4 regions of the Arthrobacter sp. StoSoilB5 genome follow, and region 1 is predicted to be linked to each of the others. Evidence: riboswitches for the same ligand, from Rfam matches in the RefSeq annotation. Region 1 holds a riboswitch; each other region holds the start of a gene.
What was found. Region 1 has a riboswitch for S-adenosylmethionine ahead of LDN75_RS05010 (hypothetical protein). Riboswitches for the same ligand answer to the same signal wherever they lie in the genome.

Region 1 (4,638 bases):
TCCGGAATTGTGATGCTGGCTTACACCCTCATGCTGTGCGCCACGTCCACCGGTGCATACGCAACCATCTTCGTCGTCCTCTTCGACTGGGAACGCTGGATGGCGATCGCCGTCGGCGGTGCAATCGTGCTTGTCTACTCGACCATCGGTGGCATGTGGTCCATCACCCTGGCCGACCAGGTCCAGTTCATCATCAAGACCGTGGGCATCTTCTTCCTGATGCTTCCGTTCGTCATGAACGCAGCCGGAGGACTCGACGGCATCCGTGAGCGCGTCGATGCGAGCTTCTTCCAGATCGACGGAATCGGCGTCCAGACCATCATCACGTACTTCGTTGTGTACACACTGGGACTTCTGATCGGCCAGGACATCTGGCAGCGCGTCTTCACCGCCAAGACTGCCAAGGTCGCACGCTGGGGCGGAGCAACGGCCGGCGTTTACTGCATCCTGTACGGCGTGGCTGGCGCCCTGATCGGCCTTGCCGCCCGGGTAGCACTGCCCAACATCGATGTCGCCAACCTTGGCAAGGACGTGGTCTACGCCGAGGTGGCAACCCACATTCTGCCCATCGGCATCGGCGGCCTTGTCATGGCGGCCGCTGTTGCAGCCATGATGTCCACCGCTTCCGGCGCCCTTATTGCCGCCGCCACGGTGGCACGCGCAGATGTTGTTCCCTTCGTGGCCAGCTGGTTCGGCAAGACCATCAACACGGACGACACGGAAAACCCCGAGCACGACGTCAAGGCCAACCGTTACTGGGTTCTTGGCCTGGGCATCGTTGCTGTCCTGATCTCCATGGCTGCGCAGGACGTAGTTGTTGCCCTCACCATTGCCTACGACATCCTCGTGGGCGGCCTCCTGGTCGCGATTCTCGGAGGCCTCGTGTGGAAGCGCGGAACCGGTATCGCTGCTGCATGGTCCATGGCAGTGGGCTCGGTCCTGACCCTGACCTTGCTGATTCTGTTCGCCATTGGAGTCATTCCGAGCGCGGATGGCGTCTACGCCAACGAACCTATCTACTACGGCCTGGCGGCCTCGTTCGTGGCATACGTCGTGATTTCGCTCCTCACGCCTCCCACTGCACCAGAAGTCCGGGCTGCTTGGGACAAGCGGGTGGCCGGTGCCGTCTCGGAGGAATTGCCCCTGGAAGCCCACCCGGTCAGCAGCCACACCGCCAGCTAGCTGTACTCAGTCAGTAGGTTGTTTGCACCTGCTGATGGGTGGTTTGCCTCCGAGGCTGCCGTGCGGCCGGTGGTTGTTGTAGAAGTCTAGCCATGGCTGCAGGGCGTCTGTCCGGGCCTGGTTGGAAGTGAATGGTTGCCGGTAGGCCCAGCCTTCTTGAAGGGTGCGGTTGAAGCGTTCTGCTTTGCCGTTCTGCCAGGGATGGCGGGGTTTGATCAGGACGTGCTTGGCGCCCAGTGCAGCGAGTGCGTCCTGGAAATCTTTCGATAACCGGTAGGCAAAGGCGTTGTCGGTCATGACCCGTCTGACTGGCGCGCCGTTGGCTGCCATGGCCGCTGCGGCCCGGGTGAGGAACCCTGCGCAGGTCGGGCCTTTCTCGTCGGGCAGGACCTCGGCGTAGGCCAGACGAGTGTGGTCATCGACGGCCACGTGGACGTAGTCGAAACCGACCCTTGTATGGCCTGTTGAGTGGTTGCGGGCGGATTGGTTCGGGTCTGCCCGCCAGCCTCCGCCGTCGGGAATCCGGCCTAGTTTCTTGACGTCGATGTGGATCATGTCTCCGGGAGCGTCGCGCTCGTACCGGCGGTCCGTGGCACGGGATGCCCGGATCCGTTCCCCGGTCACCGGGTCCAGGTCCCACAGCCGGGGCATACCCGCGCGGGTCAGAATCCGGGAGACCGTCCGGGCGCTCGTCCCGCACCGGGCTGCCAGGCCCGCTGGCCCTTCGCGGTGCTTCACGCGCTGGGTCAGGACATCGGCAACCAGCGCAGCAGAAGTCGCGTGTGGGCACGACCTTGGGCGGGAGCTGCGGTCCTCGAGGCCGGCCCAGCCATGGGTGCGGTACCGGCTGATCCAGCGGTGCGCGCAGGTCCTTGAGATGCCCATTTCTTTGGCCACATGGGCCACGGGACGGCCGGCGAGGACGCGCTCGATAAGGATCCGCCTACCGGTCGGGGTCAAGCGGGCATTACGGTGGGACATGAAGACCTCTTAGTCGTTGGCTGTGTGTGGTAACCACCAACCTAAGAGGTCTTCACCTATTCACGATGTAACCAACGTCCTGACTCAGTACAGCTAGCGGCCCAGGGCCACAAGGCACCAGGCTTCAGGCACCAGGCTTCAGGCACCAGACCTCAGGCATCAGGCACGAACTGAACTGAGCAATGTTCGACGGCGGCGCCGCCCCTTTTCGGGGCAGCGCCGCCGTTGCTCTGTCCGGGGACCGTTGTGCTGTCGGGGACCCGTTGCGAGGCCCACTCTGCGCGCTATCCAGGCCACAAAAGGCGCAGAGCAGGCCCCACAACAAGCAGGCCCCGTAACAAGGGGGGGTAACCAAGGACGCTACTTCTCCACTCGGCACTCCTCCAGTACAGTGGTGCATGCTTCAAGAGAGGTGGCGCCAAGCTCCGACTGGCCACACACCAACCCCATGTTCAAGGGTGGTTCGGATGAGGAAGCGGCCCGCCCCGGACCAGAGACAACCGAGCGGGCAAGAGCACTCCCCCAAAGGAACAGTCCTTGCCGTACCAAGGCGTTACCACCCCAAGCCAAGGCGTTACCGCCCCCATCCAGGGCATCCCCACCGAAACCAAAGCGCGGACCGTGCGGGTGATTCCCGGCGTCGACCTTGTCCTGGGGACTGTGACGCTGGTACTGAACGGCGGGCTGCACCGGTTCCGACACCCCGAGCCGCGCTTGATTGCGCAGGCGCTGGCCCAGGCCGTGCGCCCTTCGCGTTGGTGCGAATCGTCCAGGACGCTGACCGTGACTGTTGCAGCGCTCGGGTGTTCAGCAGGGCTCGAGCGTCATTTCACGTTTGGTGAAGAAGGCCCTGCCTAGGGTTCTTCGTCTTCTTCCCCGCGGAACTCTTCGGTTTCGTCAAGGGGGACAACGCGCTCGTCGTCTTCCGGGACGTCGATTTCCTCCACCCAGGGTTCGTCGACTTCCTGGTCGTCGCTGTAGTCATAAGCGGGGTCCGACTCGATGGTCTCCCGTACCGGGTGGTTGGCGTGCGGTTCGGTGGTATCCATGCTGCAACCTCCGTCTGGTGGGCTGGCAGGCAGCCCGCTGACCGAGTGCGGGGAGGGCCCCCGCCCCTGTCTATCCATCTGAGCACTGTGCCCGCAGGCGGTCAAGGCAAGGGCCGGCACGGGACCAAGGAGGGCTCGAAGCAGAGTGTTTCCACCCCGGAAATTAAGGCACGCCGAACATTCCAACTAAGGAATACCGGCCAAAAATCCGCGCCAATAAGCGGTACAGTGGGCGTGCAATGGGGCCGCAACTACCCCACCCAGCACAGGAGAGAAAGTGCAAAAGCACCAGGAATCCCACGGTCCGTCGAGCCCCGCTCCGGACCCCGCCCCCGGATCCGGAACACCACCCCAATCAGGCCGGCCCACGTCCTCGGACATCAGGCGGTGGCGTCAATACCTGGCTGACGAGCGTGCCGAAGCCGCTGTCTACCGGGAGCTCGCCCAGCGTCGCGACGGCGAAGAACGCCAGATCCTGCTCGCCTTGGCCGAGGCAGAGGGAAGACACGAGGCACACTGGCTCAAGCTCCTCGGAGAACACGCCGGAATGCCGAAGGGAGCTTCCACCCGCAGCCAGATACTGGGCTTCCTGGCCCGGCACTTCGGCTCCGTATTCGTGCTCGCGTTGGCGCAGCGCGCCGAAGGCCGCTCTCCTTACGGGGCCGAACCCGCTGCGACTCCGGCCATGGTTGCCGACGAGCAAATCCACGAAGAAGTTGTCCGGGGCCTTGCCACCCGTGGCCGCAACAGGCTCTCCGGTACCTTCCGTGCCGCTGTTTTTGGTGCCAACGATGGCCTGGTGAGCAACCTTTCACTGGTCATGGGTATGGCCGCAACGGGCGTTCCAAGCCCGGTTGTACTCATGAGCGGCGTGGCGGGATTGCTGGCCGGCGCCCTTTCCATGGGTGCCGGCGAGTACGTTTCAGTCCGGTCGCAACGGGAGTTGCTAAGCGCCACACTGCCCACGCAGGCAACCCTCACCGCCGCCCCGTCCTTGGATATTGAGCACAACGAGCTCGTGCTGGTGTACCTGGCTCGCGGCATGACCCGCGAGGCCGCCGAACACCGGGCCGCCGAACGCATGGGACTCTTCAGCTGCGACTGCGATCCCAGCCTCTCCTTGCAACCCGAGAAGGAGCAGCCCGCCGACGACCATGAAACCGTGGGGTCTGCCTGGGGGGCTGCGATGTCCAGCTTCTGCTTCTTCGCTTCCGGTGCCATCGTGCCGATCCTTCCGTTCATTTTTGGCATGACGGGCGTGGCGGCACTGGTAGTAGCCGGCGTACTGGTGGGGATCGCGCTCCTGGCGACTGGCGCCGTCGTCGGGCTACTGTCCGGAACCTCACCGCTGAGCCGTGGCTTCCGGCAGTTGGCGATCGGCTTGGGCGCTGCGGCCGCCACCTATGGGCTTGGCCTCGCGTTCGGA
Region 2 (4,638 bases), 1.6 Mb from region 1:
ATGCCATGTTTGCGGATCGCTGTACTCACGTTGTCCCCTCCTTTTCACCCGTAGCCGGCAATTCCTGCGCCACCACGTCGCGCAACTCACGCCGCGCACGCTCCACCAGGTCCGGAGCCGACGGCCGGTCCGCCAGCACGTCGGCCAGCCGACCCACGACGGCGCCTGTCCCCTTTCCGAGCGGCTGCGCGGCACCTGCTTCGAGCAGCAGATATGACCCCGTCAAGGCCTCGATAGCAAGCAATTTCTCCAAGGCCTCCAACGAGCTTTCGAGTTGCTGCAAAGCCAACGGGGCCAAGGTGGAGTGATCCTCGACGTCGGCCGAGAGGGTGGGTGCCCCGAGCGTCGCCGGCGCTGCCAGGAACTTCAGTTCGGACAGCAGCCCAGCGGCGGAATACCAGAGCAGCCCGGGCAACTCCTCCTGCGCAAGGCCTCCGGCCGGCCCGGACACAGACAGCGCAGCGTCAGAGGACGCAGCCTCCAGGTGCCTCGCCCGGATCACCCGTTGCGGCGGATACAGCTTGGCGATGCGCCGCTCGCTGGAAATCCCAACGTGCGCCAACGCCAGCCGCAGCCCCTCAAAGGAAAGCGCCAGCTGCATGGGTTGAAAGTTCCCGCCGGACACCATCTGCCCGCTTTCGATATCCACCAAAGGGTTGTCGCCGCGCCCGTTCAGCTCCACGTTCAACGCATCGCCGAGCTGGGAAACCAAGGAACGAAAAGCTCCATGCATCTGGGGCGCAGCACGGAATGACAGGGCATCCTGCACCGAGACTTCCGGACGAACATCTTCCAACCACCCGCCGCGCAACATGTGACGTACGGCCGCCGCCGAGTCCTTCTGCCCGTCCACCGCTTTGGCCGCCTGGATAGCCGGCGAAAACGGGCTGAGGTTCCCCCCGCCGTCGTACCTTGCGATGGTCTCAAGCGACAGGGAAAGCGCGACGTCGGCGAATTCCGCCACGTGCTGCAGGCGCACCAATGCCAGGGTCCCGGCGCCTACCGAGTAAGCGTTGGCGCTGACCAGGGCCAGGGCCTCACCGGGCGCGAGCCGCAGGGGCTGGAGACCGGCGTCGGCGAGCGCTTTTGACCCAGGCACCAAAGTGCCATCGGCGTCGAACGCTTCACCCTCACCTATTGCAACGGCGGCGACGGCGGCCAGCTGGGTGAGGTCCGACGAGCCGACTGAGCCTTCGCGCGGAATGGCGGGAAGAACCCCACGGTTGAGCAGTTCCGCATAGAACTGGGCTGTCTCCGGCCGCACTCCGGATCCGCCGCGGCTGAAGCCGATGAGCCGGGCGAGGATCACGGCCCGGGACGAGGGCCGGTCCAGGTAAGCGCCAACGCCACTGTTGTGATACCTGACTACTTGGATTTGGTACGCCAGGACCGACTTCTCCTCCACAGCTGTATCGCGTCCGGATCCGAGGAGGGTATTGAGGCCGTAGATTCTCTCCCCGGACGTCGAAGCCCGCTCCAGCACTTCCCGTGAGCGACCCAGCAAAGACAACGCATCTTGGTTGAGTTTCACGTGAAACGCCGGATCCAGCGCGGCCAGGGCAACGCTGCGGGCGTCCACAGGCGACGTCCCAATCAGCAGGGTCCTGGGCTCGGAGGACATCGTCAGAAGTCCAGGAGGTTTTGGCGGAAGCCGCCGTTGCCGTAACTCTTCCTCAACAGGCCGCGGCGGCGCAGTTCGGGAGTGAGCTTGTCCAACACGCCATGGACGGTCACGGGGTCCACAAAGCCGGAGAAGAGGAAGCCGTCGCCACCCACGGCCTCGCCGGTCTCCTCAAGGTAATCCGCGATTTCACCAACCGTGCCGATGATCGAATCGCCGGCACCACCGCTGCGTGCTTGCAGGATCTGGCGCAGGGTAGACCCCGGGGGCGCTGCCTTCGCGAAGTGTTCCAACGTGCCTTGGTTGCTGTTGGTACTCAGTTCAGGCAACGGCGCATCGAGGTCGAATTGCTTGAAATCGATCACCGAGAGGTAGGAGATCGAGTTGAGCTGGCTGTCGATGTCACGCTGGGTGAGCTCCCGGCGCCGCGCCCGCAACTCCTCGGCCTCGGCTGGTGAGCCGACTATGGTGGGCTTCAGCACGAAGAGTACCTTGACGTCGTCGGGGTTCCTGCCAGCTTGGGCGGCCTCGGCACGGATGGAATCCCGGTAGGCCTTCATGCCGTCAACGCCCCGCGCCAAGGCGATCGCCACATCCGCGTGCCCACCCGCGAAGGCTTTGCCGCGTGGCGAAGCACCGGCCTGCACCAGCACGGGCTCCTCCGGCAAGGGCGCGGTATTCAACGGGCCCCGGACCTTGAAGAAGTCACCTTGATGGTTGATGGGGTGCACTTTGGTGTGGTCCGCGAACACGCCGGCCTCAACGTCCTCAAGCACAGCGCCAGGTTCCCAGCTCCGCCAGAGCCGCCGGACGACGTCGACGAATTCCTCCGCCTTCTCATATCGCAGGTCGTGCTCGATCTGCTGGTCCAGCCCATAATTCTGCGCCGCAAGGTCGCTGCCGGAGGTAACAACGTTCCAGCCCAGCTGCCCCTCGGAGAAATGCTGGAGCGTAGCCAGGAGGCGGGCCGCCGTGAAGGGAGGATAGAACGATGCACTGACCGTGGGCACGATCCCCAGGTGCTTGGTTGCCGAAAGAAGGTACGGGACCAGCGCCAAGGGATCATGCTTGGGCGCAAAGGAGGCATGCGCCAGTGAAACCTCGGCAGTGCCGCCATAGGTGTCCGGAACAGTGAGGGAATCCTCGATGATGAACAGGTCAAGCCCGGATTGTTCGAAGGCCCGGACGGCCTCTTGATACAGGGCCGGCTTCTTCCAGTCGTAGCCCAGGCTATATCCGGGAGTGCCCCAGCCCTGGACGCCGAAACCGTGCCCCACGAACCATCCAAAATGCAGCATGGGCTTGAGTGTAGAACTGTCTTGTCCGTTCACCGCGACCTGATTTCATGCGAAGTTACAGGGGGTCGTACTGCGTCAATTATGCTCCCGGGACGTCACATTTGGGCTGTTACCCCAGCACCAGCCGGTTACGCAACATGACGGCTGCGCAACCGCTTGCAAGTGCGGGCCGCAGCCGCGGGATGTTACGTTTTTCTTGAGTAATGAGCACCAGCGCCAAGCCCTGACTTGCTGGTCGGCAACCCTCTCTCCGGCGGGGTGCCTCAGGTGACTACTCGGCGTATCGACACTTCGAACTGCAAGCGTGACTGAGGAGCACCAGCCAATGCCTGAACCCACTGAAGAAAAACTCTCCTACCGCCTGATCACAGGTCCGGATACCCGTGAATTCTGCGAGCGGATCACAGCGGCCCTCGCCGAAGGCTACGTGCTCCACGGCAGCCCGGCCGCCGCCTTCAATGGCACGGATATCATCGTGGCGCAGGCCGTCGTCCTGCCCACTGCCATCGCCAGCGCAGACGCCGCAGTTGCGAATGCCGTTGACCAGTTGGAGAACTACGAAGACGACGAAGCATTCGAGGGACACGCATGAGTTACGCAGGTGACCTGACCCCGCAGGACGCGTGGGCAAAGCTGGAAGAAGGCGCCATCCTGGTGGACGTCCGCACCGAGGGCGAGTGGGCCCACATCGGGATCCCGGACACCAAGGCCACGGAGAACGATCCCCTGTTCATCCAGTGGAACCTCGCCGGCGGCATCCCCAACTCCCGCTTCCTTGAGGAACTGCAGCAGCAGGCACCCGAGGGCGAGGGCGTGGAACTCGTTTTCATCTGCCGCTCAGGCCAGCGATCCATCTCCGCGGCCATCGCCGCGACGCAGGCTGGCTTTACCGCCTACAACGTGCTCGAAGGCTTCGAAGGCGACCCGGACCGCTACGGGGAACGCACCATCAACGGCTGGAAGAACCGTGGCCTGCCGACCAACCTGGGGACCGACTAAGTGACTTTCAATCCTGATGCCGCCAGTTGGAGCCCTGACACACAGGCAGTACGCGGCGGCCTTGACCGTACCAACTTCCAGGAAACGTCCGAACCCGTTTTCCTGAACTCCGGCTTCGTCTACGAATCCGCTGCCGCCGCCGAACGCGCCTTCACCGGCGAGGACGAACGCTTCGTCTACTCGCGCTACGGCAACCCGTCCGTGGCCACCTTCCAGGAGCGGCTGCGCCTGCTCGAAGGCACCGAGGCATGCTTTGCGACCGCGTCCGGCATGTCCGCGGTCTTCACCGCTTTGGGTGCCCTGTTGGCTGCCGGTGACCGCGTGGTTGCCGCCCGTTCCCTGTTCGGCTCGTGCTTCGTCATCCTCAACGAGATCCTGCCGCGCTGGGGCGTTGAAACAGTGTTCGTCGACGGTCCGGACCTCGAGCAGTGGCGTGCCGCCCTCTCCGAGCCGACCACCGCCGTCTTCTTCGAATCGCCCTCGAACCCCATGCAGGAAATCGTGGACATTGCCGCCGTCAGCGAGCTGGCGCATGCCGCAGGGGCGACTGTCGTCGTCGACAATGTCTTTGCCACTCCCCTGCTGCAGCGCTGCGGTGACTTGGGCGCAGACGTCATCGTGTATTCCGGCACCAAGCACATCGATGGCCAGGGACGTGTCCTCGGCGGCGCAATCATGGGCACCAAGGAATTCATCGATGGCCCGGTCAAGCAGTTGATG
Region 3 (4,638 bases), 2.6 Mb from region 1:
ATGACTCGGTGCCCAACCACTGGCGGGTCTCCCCCGGAGCCATCCAGGCATTCGACCAGCGGATCGAACAGGACCTTTCCAACGCCGGCCCGTTCCTCGCTGCTGCACTGGCAACCCGCGGAACCGTCCGGATCCCCAATTGGCCCATGCAAACCACCCAGGTTGGCGACCTCTGGCGCAGCATACTCACTGCCATGGGGGCCACCGTAACCCTCGAGAACGGTACCCTCACCGTGAAGGGCGGTCCGGAAATCAAGGGCGCGGACTTCGACGAAACCAGCGAACTTGCGCCCACGGTCGCAGCGCTGTGCGCCCTGGCTACGGGCCCGTCAAGGCTGACCGGTATCGCCCACCTTCGTGGCCATGAAACCGATCGGCTCGCCGCGTTGGCCGCTGAAATCAACCGGCTGGGCGGCGACGCAGAGGAAACAGCCGACGGCCTTATCATCCGCCCGGCTGCTTTGCACGCAGGCGTCGTCCACAGCTATGCCGACCACCGCATGGCTACGGCGGGCGCCATTCTGGGGCTCGCCGTTGAAGGTGTGCAGGTGGAAGATATCGCCACGACGTCCAAGACGATGCCCGAATTTCCACAGATGTGGGAGGCCATGCTGCAGCAGCGCACAGGCGACGATGAGACCGTCACCAGTGAGGCCAGCAACTGACCATGGGCCGCGACGCACGCTCCTGGGACGAATCGGACGTCCGGATCCGTCCGAACAAAAAAGGATCAAGGCCCCGGACCAAGGACCGCCCCAGCCATGATGACGCAGTCATCGGCCGGATCATCACGGTAGACCGCGGGCGCTACACGGCCATCGTTGGGGAAGACTCCGCGGACGAGCGTATTATCATCGCCGCACGCGCGCGTGAACTACGGCGAAATCCCGTGGTCCCCGGCGATTTCGTCGCGCTGGTGGGCGACGTATCGGGGGCGCCGGACACCCTGGCAAGGCTGGTGCGTGTCGAAGAACGCAAGACGGTCCTTCGCCGCAGCGCCGATGATACCGACCCCATCGAAAGAGTGGTGGTGGCCAACGCGGACCAACTTGTGGTGGTGGTCGCCGCGGCCAACCCGGAACCGCGCACTGGCTTTATCGACCGCGCCTTGGTTGCAGCCTACGACGCCGGGATCGAGCCACTGCTGCTCGTCACCAAGGCTGACGTCAAGGATCCTGCCGAGCTGTTGTCCAACTATCTCAGCCTGGACTTCCCTGTCATCATCAGCCGTACGGCCGACGCCGAAGCTTCCGGTATTGACGCCCGATCGGACGACGGACTGTCCGCGCGTCTGGACAGCAGCGCCGTTGCCCAATTGCGGGCCCACCTTGATGGCAAAGTGACAGTCATGCTTGGCCATTCGGGAGTCGGCAAGTCCACCATGGTCAACGCCCTGACCGGCGCTGAGCGCGCTACGGGTGGCGTTAATGCTGTCACCGGAAGGGGCCGGCATACGTCGTCGTCGGCGTTGGCCTTGAAGCTGGCGGACGCGCCGTCCGGTAGCTGGATCATCGATACCCCCGGTATTCGTTCCTTCGGACTCGCGCACGTGGACCCCGATCGCATCCTGCATTCCTTCCCCGATTTGGAACCGGGCACCGAAGCTTGCGACCGCGGCTGCAAACACGATGCCAGTGCCATCAATTGTGGACTTGACGCGTGGGTGAACGAGGGAAACGCCGGTCCTTCCGGAGTGGCACGGTTGTCTTCGCTCCGGCGGCTGCTGGGCGCAGACCCGCGTTTGGAAGCGAAGGAAACCAAGGAACTGGGTACCGTCAACTAAACATTGGTGGAACACGGATCCAACTGCAGGGAAAGTTTCACGATAGTTTGGTGGCATGACCCAACCCGTATCCAGCTACAACGATGATCTGCGACTGGCCCACGTGCTGGCGGATTCCGTGGACGCCCAAACCATGGACCGCTTCAAGGCACTGGATCTGCGGGTCGAGACCAAGCCTGACCTCACTCCCGTTACTGATGCCGACAAGGCTGCGGAAGAAGCAATCCGGGGCCAGCTGTCGCGCTCGCGCCCCCGGGACGCTGTCCTCGGCGAGGAGTTCGGCAGCAGCGGCCACGGCTCCCGGCGCTGGATCATCGACCCCATCGACGGCACCAAGAACTTCGTGCGTGGCGTTCCAGTGTGGGCCACCCTGATCGCACTCGTGGACGAAGGCGAGCCGGTGGTTGGAGTTGTCAGTGCTCCCGCACTCGGCAAACGTTGGTGGGCGGCAAAGGACATGGGCGCCTATATGGGGCGCTCCCTGGCCTCGGCCACCCGGCTCAAGGTGTCCAACGTTTCGCGCCTGGCCGATGCTTCGATGTCATATTCCAGCCTTTCCGGTTGGAAGGAACGCGGCAATCTCGACGAATTCCTAGGTCTGACGGAAGACATCTGGCGCACGCGTGCCTACGGCGACTTCTGGTCCTATTGCTTGGTGGCCGAGGGGGCCGTGGATATCGCCTGCGAGCCGGAATTGAACCTTTACGACATGGCCGCGCTTGTACCCATCGTCACGGAAGCCGGCGGCCGTTTCACCTCGTTGGAAGGCGAGGATGGCCCCTTCGGGGGCAACGCCTTGGCCACCAACTCCATCCTGCATTCAGAGGTCCTCAAACGGCTAAACCCCGCCTTGGATGACCTCCTCTGATCCAGCGATACGAGCAAGACATCTGGCTGTGGATAGAATTTTCGACGGCGGATGCCTCCTTTACGGGGCATCCGCCGTTTTTTCTTCGCCCAAAGGGCTGTTTCGGCACGCTTCGTAACAATCCGCTTAACAAAGCGAAGCGACTTTGGAACAGGCCGGAGGCTTGCCCTAACCTCTTTACAGGTCACGAGTGCCAGCGCTAAACCCCGGTTTGCTGGCCGGCAACCCTCCATTCGCGGTGGGGTGCCCCGGGTGACGACCTGGCCGGTCCGGAAGGGATACGGCAAGCGCGGATCCCCTGTGGGGGTCCTTCTTGAGTGAGGTCCCATGAGCACTGCTACGTTCAACTCCACCGTCCTGCCGTCCTTTGCGGTCGGAGCAGCGCAGGAAGCCGCTGCAGGCAGGCCCCTGGCCGCTGTCACGGGCGCGGAGCTGCAAGCTCCCCTGATCCAGGGTGGCCACGTCCGCTACGCCAACCTCGATTACGGAGCGTCGGCTCCGGCCCTGACCATCGTTTCTGCGTATCTCAATGAGATCCTCCCCTACTACGCGAGTGTCCACCGCGGTGCGGGCTACGCTTCCCAGATCAGCACGTCCGTCTACGAGAACTCCCGCGACATCGTGCGTGAGTTCATTGGCGGCCGCCCCGACGATTCCGTCATCTTCACCCGGAACACCACGGATTCACTCAACCTGTTGGCAGGCTGCCTTCCGCAACTCGACGGAAAGCCGACCGGCGAGGTCCTCTACCTGGACATCGAGCACCATGCCAACCTCCTGCCTTGGCAGGGCGTTCCGCACCGCAGCGTCGTAGCTGCTTCTACACTGACCGCTACCGTGGCAAAGCTCCGCGAGGAACTCAGTCAAGGCGGCGTGTCCTTGCTGGCAGTTACCGGGGCTTCGAACGTGACGGGCGAAATCCTGCCGATCGCCGAACTAGCCGCCCTGGCGCACGAATACGGTGCACGGATTGTGGTGGACGCAGCCCAGCTTGCCCCTCACCGCCGCATCAACATCACCGAATCAGACGTCGACTACATCGTATTCTCCGGGCATAAGCTCTACGCTCCGTTCGGCGCCGGCGTTGTTGTAGGGCGCCCTGACTGGCTTGACGCCGGCACTCCCCACCTTGCCGGCGGCGGCGCTGTTCGTGAAGCCCGCCTCGACTCGGTCAGTTGGGCTTCCGGTCCCGCACGTCACGAGGGCGGCTCCCCCAACGTCCTGGGCGCGGCAACATTGGCGCGCGCTACGCAGGTGCTCGCCGGGCTGGACCAAGAGGCCTGGCATGCTCATGAAGCGGCCATCCGCTCGTACCTGGTACAGGGACTTGAGGCAATCGACGGCGTTACCGTCCACCGGATCTTCAGCGACTCCGAGGACACCATCGGCGTGGTCAACTTCTCGGTGGAAGGATTCGACGCCGGATTGGTCGCGGCTTACCTCGCCGCAGAACACGGTGTAGGGCTTCGTGACGGCCGCTTCTGCGCGCACCCCCTGCTCAAGCGGCTCGGACTCCCTTCGGGCTCGCTGCGGGCCAGCTTCGGCGTGGGCTCCCGCTTGGAGGATGCCACACGGCTGCTGGCGGGTATCGAGGAACTCAAGCGCACCGGGCTCGGCTGGGACTACGTGGTGGACGAGGGCCGCTGGGTACCGGCCAATGACCACCGCAGCTACCCGGAATGGGCACCGAATACGCCCGGCACCGCAGGTGCCGCGCCCTGCACTATTGACTAAGCGGCCTGAGCCGGATCGTCAGCATGGTCCTTACGGTAAATTCGTAGGGTATCCCAGGCGTTTGCGGTAAAGGAGTTGTTGCGTGGCCATGCATTCCCGAGGTCTTTCCGGAGGCACGGGTAGCCCCGGTGGACCCAAGCTGCATGCCACCCGCCGCCGCGAGCTGGGCCTGAGCTTTCAGGACGGCGGGGAACACTACGATCGCGTTCGGCCCGGCTATCCCGCAGATTCAGTGGACTGGCTTCTTCCTCTG
Region 4 (4,638 bases), 540 kb from region 1:
CAGTTGCGGGCTCCTTTCGGCGGGAGCGTCGATGACGTGCTGCGCAACCTCCTCGCCGTGCAATCGCAGGAATTTCCCTATGCCCGATGGACTCTTGCCCAGAGAACGAACGGCAGCACTGCCGGGCAAGTAGAGGAGGCTGTGGCTGACGGCAGGATCCTGCGGACGCACATCCTGCGGCCGACGTGGCATTTTGTGCATCGTGAGGACCTCGGCTGGTTGATGGGTTTGTCTGCCGATCGCCTGCATCAAGGAAACAAGGGCATGTACAGGCAGACGGGAGTTGATGAGGCCACTACCGCCGTCAGTGGGCGGATCCTTGCAGAAGCTGTGGCCGGTGGCGCCCACAAAACCCGCGAAGAACTAGCCGACGTGCTGGAACAGGCGGGGCTTCCCAGCAAAGGCCTTGGCTTCATTTACCACCTGATGCACGCGGAGATCAGCAAAATTTTGGTGAGCGGCGCTCCGGTCCGCTCCGCTGGCGGCGCGCTGAAGCAGACCTACGCCCTCTTCCAGGAACGTGTGCCCACACCTGGCGACACTTCCTTGACGGGCGATGACCGCGAGTGGGCCTTGGGCCAGTTGGCGCTGCGATACTTCAGCAGCCGGGGACCTGCCACAGTCAAGGATTGCGCCGCGTGGTCCGGACTGACCATGAAGGATGTGCGGCTTGGCGTGCAGGCGGCTGGAGAGTGGGCTCCTGGCGCCCTGGCCACCGTGGCAATTGACGGCCTGGACTTCTACCTGCCGGCCGAAGACATCGATGTGCTTGCAGCGTCTCCCCCACCAGCCGACGCCGGGCCAAGACTTCCCCGGGTCGATCTCATCCAGTGCTACGACGAGTACGTGATGGGCTATTCGGAGTCGCGGCACTACCTCGGCGGAAAGGCGCCCTACTTCCCGGAGGGCGATGCTCCCATTCACGTGGTGTTGCTGGATGGCAGGTTGGCCGGATGGTGGCGGCACGCCTTCAGCGGTGGGATCTGCGAAATCGACGTCAGAATGAACCGGCCGGCCACAACAGCCGAACACCATGCTTTGGAGGCAGAAGTGGAGCGCTACGGAAAGTTCCTGGGCATGGAGGCAAAGTTGGTGTGAATCTGCGGGACTAAGCTGGGTTAAGACCTAGGAGGCCTGCACCGTGAACAATCTGATCTTCTGGATCATCGTCTGCTCGTGGCTGATTCCCTTGGGGATCCGCATATACAACAAGTCCCGGGCGCGGCGGCTCCAGGACCGCAACTTCTCCCGTCCGGGCTACCCGCCACAGGGGTTTCCTCCGCCGGGCTACCAACAGCAGCAGAATTACCAGCCGCAAAACTACCCCGGCTATTCTCCCGAGCCCACCCACATCCGCCCGGCGGATGCGGCACCGCCGGCGGGACCGCCGTCGAACGTTTCTTCAACTACGTTCCCCAGCAACAGCGGTTCCGGGCACCAAGGCTTCCGCGCACGCAAGTTGGCCGAACTGGACCTCAAGTTCAGCAACGGCGAAATTGCCATGGAGGATTACATGAAGCAGCGCGGCGAAATCATGAATGGCTGAGCCGGCTTAGGCGAAGAAGGCCTCGCGCAGTTGCTCTGACAGTTGGCCGATTTCGGTCAGGAAGCCATCGTGGCCGATGGGAGCCTCGATGACGTGGACGGGAACATTGCCTGGCAGATTTTGCGCCAGCTCCAATGACTGGGCCGGGAAGTAGAGGCGGTCCGAGTCGACGGCTGCCACGAAGAACTCGGCAGTGGTGCTTGCCAAGGCGTCCTTCAAGGTGCCACGGCCCCGGCTGATGTCATGGGACATGAGTGCCTCAGTGATGGCGATGTAGCTGTTGGCGTCGAACCGGCGCACGAGCTTGGTGCCTTGGTGGTCGAGGTAGCTTTCCACCTGGTAGCGGCCGCGTTCCCCCAGCACCGCAGCGGCCAGCGGCGTCTCCTGGTGTTGCGCTTCCCGCCCGAAGCGGAAATCAAGCTCCAGCGCGGAACGGTAGGTGATGTGGGCTATCCGGCGGGCCAGGGCGAGGCCCGCCTCGGGAGCCGGTCCACCGTAGTAGTCGCCATTGTTGAAGTTGGGGTCCTGGCGGATAGCCAGGGTCTGCGACTGGGCGAAAGCGATTTGCTCGGCTGTGCTGTAGGCGCCGACAGAAATAACTGCGCACCGCTGAACGCGCTCAGGATAGGTCACAGCCCATTCAAGTGCGCGGGCGCCGCCCATGGAACCGCCCAGGACGGCGTGCCATGCTTTGATGCCCAATGCATCGGCCAGGCGCGCTTCGGCTGCCGTACTGTCGCGCAAAGTGACCAGGGGGAAGCGGGATCCCCAAGGCCGCCCGTCCGGCGCCTCGGACGACGGGCCAGTGCTGCCGTAACAGCCGCCCACAATGTTGATGGAGATAACGAAGAACCGGTTGGTGTCGATCGTCGCACCGGGACCGACAAGCTGCTCCCACCAGCCTTCCTCATCCGTTGCGCCGCGGGCCACATGCGTGCTTCCCGTCAGTGCGTGCTGAACGAGGACAGCGTTGGACGCATCAGCGTTCAGCTGCCCCCAGGTTTCGTAGGCCAACACAACATCGGGGAGGAAACCGCCGGCTTCAAGTTCCAGCGGACCTACGCCGGCGTACTTGACCGTCCCATCTTCTTCGCCCGATTTGGGGAGTGCTGTAGCAGTAATGGTCATTCCTTTGACACCTAACCTCGCGCTTGCCCGTCGCCTTGCGTGCGACAGGCCAGGTCTTCACCCGGGGCACCCCACCGCGGAGGAGGGTTGCCGGCCAGCAAGCCGGGGCTGTCACTGGCACTCATGACCTAATACGTAGAGTCTAGGAAAAATACGGGTGTTTTGGCGAAGAATGTGACAGCTGTGTGACGGTTTGGGGTCGTTTGCTTCAGGAACACGCACGGCGAAGGGCCGCCCGGCGAATTTTCGACTGCGGCGGGCGGCCACTCCTCCCAGTGCGCTTAAGCGCCTTTGGCAGCCCGGAACCCGGCCTCCAGGTCAGCGATGATGTCGTCTACATGCTCAATTCCCACGGACAACCGGACCAAGCCTGGATTAACACCGGCGGCCACCTGCTGTTCCACTGTGAGCTGGCTATGGGTGGTCGACGCCGGATGGATGACCAGCGAGCGGACGTCACCAATGTTGGCAACATGGGAGTGCAGCTCCAGGCCGTCGACGAAGCGCTTGCCGGCCTCGACACCGCCCTTGATAGTGAACGCCACCACGGCACCGGTGCCCCTGGGGCCATACTTCCGGCCGCGGTCGTACCAGGGGCTGGAGGGCAGCCCCGCGAAGGCGACCGATTCGACGTCGTCCCTCGACTCAAGCCATTCGGCAACCCTGGTGGCGTTGGAGACATGGCGCTCAACGCGCAGGCTCAGGGTTTCCAGGCCCTGGGCAATGAGGAAGGCGTTGAAGGGGGAAACCGCCGAACCCAGATCGCGCAGCAACTGCACACGGGCCTTGAGTATGTAGGAGAGGTTGGCTCTGAGCGCGCCGTCCTTGCCCAGGTCCCGGGCGTAAACGAGTCCGTTGTAGCTGGGGTCCGGGGTATTGAATCCGGGGAAGCGCTCCGGGTCCTTTCCGAAGTCGAAGTTTCCGGAGTCCACGATCACGCCGGCGATCGCCGCACCGTGGCCGCCAAGATACTTGGTGGCCGAGTGCACCACGATGTCCGCACCCCATTCGATGGGACGAATGAGGTATGGGGTTGAGAGCGTGTTGTCCACGATCAGCGGCACACCGGCCTCATGCGCGGTGCGTGAAATGCCCTCGATGTCCAGCACGTCCTGGCGCGGGTTGGAAACTACCTCACCGAAGAACAGCTTGGTGTTGGGCTGCACAGCTTCCCGCCACTGGTCCAGATTGTCCGGGTCCTCCACGAACGTGACGGAGATGCCGAACTTCTTTAGCGTGTGGGCCAACAGGTTGTAGGTTCCGCCGTACAGGCTGGGGCTGGCGACGATGTGATCGCCGGCCTCGGCAATGTTGAGAATGGCGAACGTTTCCGCGGCCTGTCCTGAGCTGAGGAGCAATGCGCCCAGTCCGCCTTCCAGGCTGGCGATGCGCTGCTCCACGGCATCCTGCGTCGGGTTGCCGATGCGGGTGTAGATGGGGGCAAGCTCAGCCAGCGCAAACCGGTTTGCCGCGCTCTCTGCGCTGGGGAACACGAAGGAAGTGGTCTGGTAGATCGGAAGCGACCGCGCTCCCGTGGCAGAGTCGGGTTCCTGCCCTGCGTGGATCTGGCGGGTTTCGAAAGACCATCCTTGGGACATTGAATTCTCCTTTTAGTGGCGCGCGGGTTTGCCGTGGATCGCTGGAGGCGTTGGCTGGGGCCAGTCTAGGAAGCGTCCGGGGCCTTGGACAGCTTTGTGACGAAGGCAGTATTTTTCGGTCTTCAGGCGACCCACCGTGACGCATTCCGGCGGCACACAGCTGAGGTCCCATGATAGTTAGGCTTCCCTTAGCTGAGACCCCGATCACAAAGTGCCAAGATGAAGCCATGCGCATGGATCACGTCTCTTACGCTTGTGAACGAGATGGCCTTTTGGCCACTACCGAACGAATTTCCGCAGCTCTGGGAGTGGACGCAGTCCGGGGCGGAGTGCACCCGCGCTTCGGTACCCGGAACATGATCATTC

Region 2: it holds a riboswitch for S-adenosylmethionine, as region 1 does, so the genes downstream of both, LDN75_RS21465 (DUF1737 domain-containing protein) here and LDN75_RS05010 (hypothetical protein) in region 1, are expected to answer to the same signal.
Region 3: it holds a riboswitch for S-adenosylmethionine, as region 1 does, so the genes downstream of both, LDN75_RS16475 (aminotransferase class V-fold PLP-dependent enzyme) here and LDN75_RS05010 (hypothetical protein) in region 1, are expected to answer to the same signal.
Region 4: it holds a riboswitch for S-adenosylmethionine, as region 1 does, so the genes downstream of both, LDN75_RS07260 (homoserine O-acetyltransferase) here and LDN75_RS05010 (hypothetical protein) in region 1, are expected to answer to the same signal.

Annotation. Positions count from the first base shown of each region.
Region 1 is NZ_AP024646.1:1,062,376-1,067,013, reverse strand. Features, by position in the region: gene LDN75_RS05020 (sodium:solute symporter) at 1-1,182, shown strand, start outside; gene LDN75_RS05015 (IS481 family transposase) at 1,189-2,163, opposite strand; SAM riboswitch class IV at 2,565-2,684, shown strand; gene LDN75_RS05010 (hypothetical protein) at 2,701-3,021, shown strand; gene LDN75_RS05005 (hypothetical protein) at 3,018-3,212, opposite strand; gene LDN75_RS05000 (VIT1/CCC1 transporter family protein) at 3,490-4,638, shown strand, end outside.
Region 2 is NZ_AP024646.1:4,730,833-4,735,470, forward strand. Features, by position in the region: gene LDN75_RS21450 (cysteine synthase family protein) at 1-29, opposite strand, end outside; gene LDN75_RS21455 (aromatic amino acid ammonia-lyase) at 26-1,621, opposite strand; gene LDN75_RS21460 (NtaA/DmoA family FMN-dependent monooxygenase) at 1,624-2,952, opposite strand; SAM riboswitch class IV at 3,119-3,230, shown strand; gene LDN75_RS21465 (DUF1737 domain-containing protein) at 3,245-3,511, shown strand; gene LDN75_RS21470 (rhodanese-like domain-containing protein) at 3,508-3,918, shown strand; gene LDN75_RS21475 (O-succinylhomoserine sulfhydrylase) at 3,919-4,638, shown strand, end outside.
Region 3 is NZ_AP024646.1:3,640,878-3,645,515, forward strand. Features, by position in the region: gene aroA (3-phosphoshikimate 1-carboxyvinyltransferase) at 1-665, shown strand, start outside; gene LDN75_RS16465 (ribosome small subunit-dependent GTPase A) at 668-1,783, shown strand; gene hisN (histidinol-phosphatase) at 1,839-2,651, shown strand; SAM riboswitch class IV at 2,834-2,947, shown strand; gene LDN75_RS16475 (aminotransferase class V-fold PLP-dependent enzyme) at 2,979-4,385, shown strand; gene LDN75_RS16480 (class I SAM-dependent methyltransferase) at 4,474-4,638, shown strand, end outside.
Region 4 is NZ_AP024646.1:1,603,213-1,607,850, reverse strand. Features, by position in the region: gene LDN75_RS07270 (winged helix DNA-binding domain-containing protein) at 1-1,098, shown strand, start outside; gene LDN75_RS07265 (hypothetical protein) at 1,142-1,546, shown strand; gene LDN75_RS07260 (homoserine O-acetyltransferase) at 1,553-2,674, opposite strand; SAM riboswitch class IV at 2,689-2,803, opposite strand; gene LDN75_RS07255 (bifunctional o-acetylhomoserine/o-acetylserine sulfhydrylase) at 2,956-4,272, opposite strand; gene LDN75_RS07250 (VOC family protein) at 4,500-4,638, shown strand, end outside.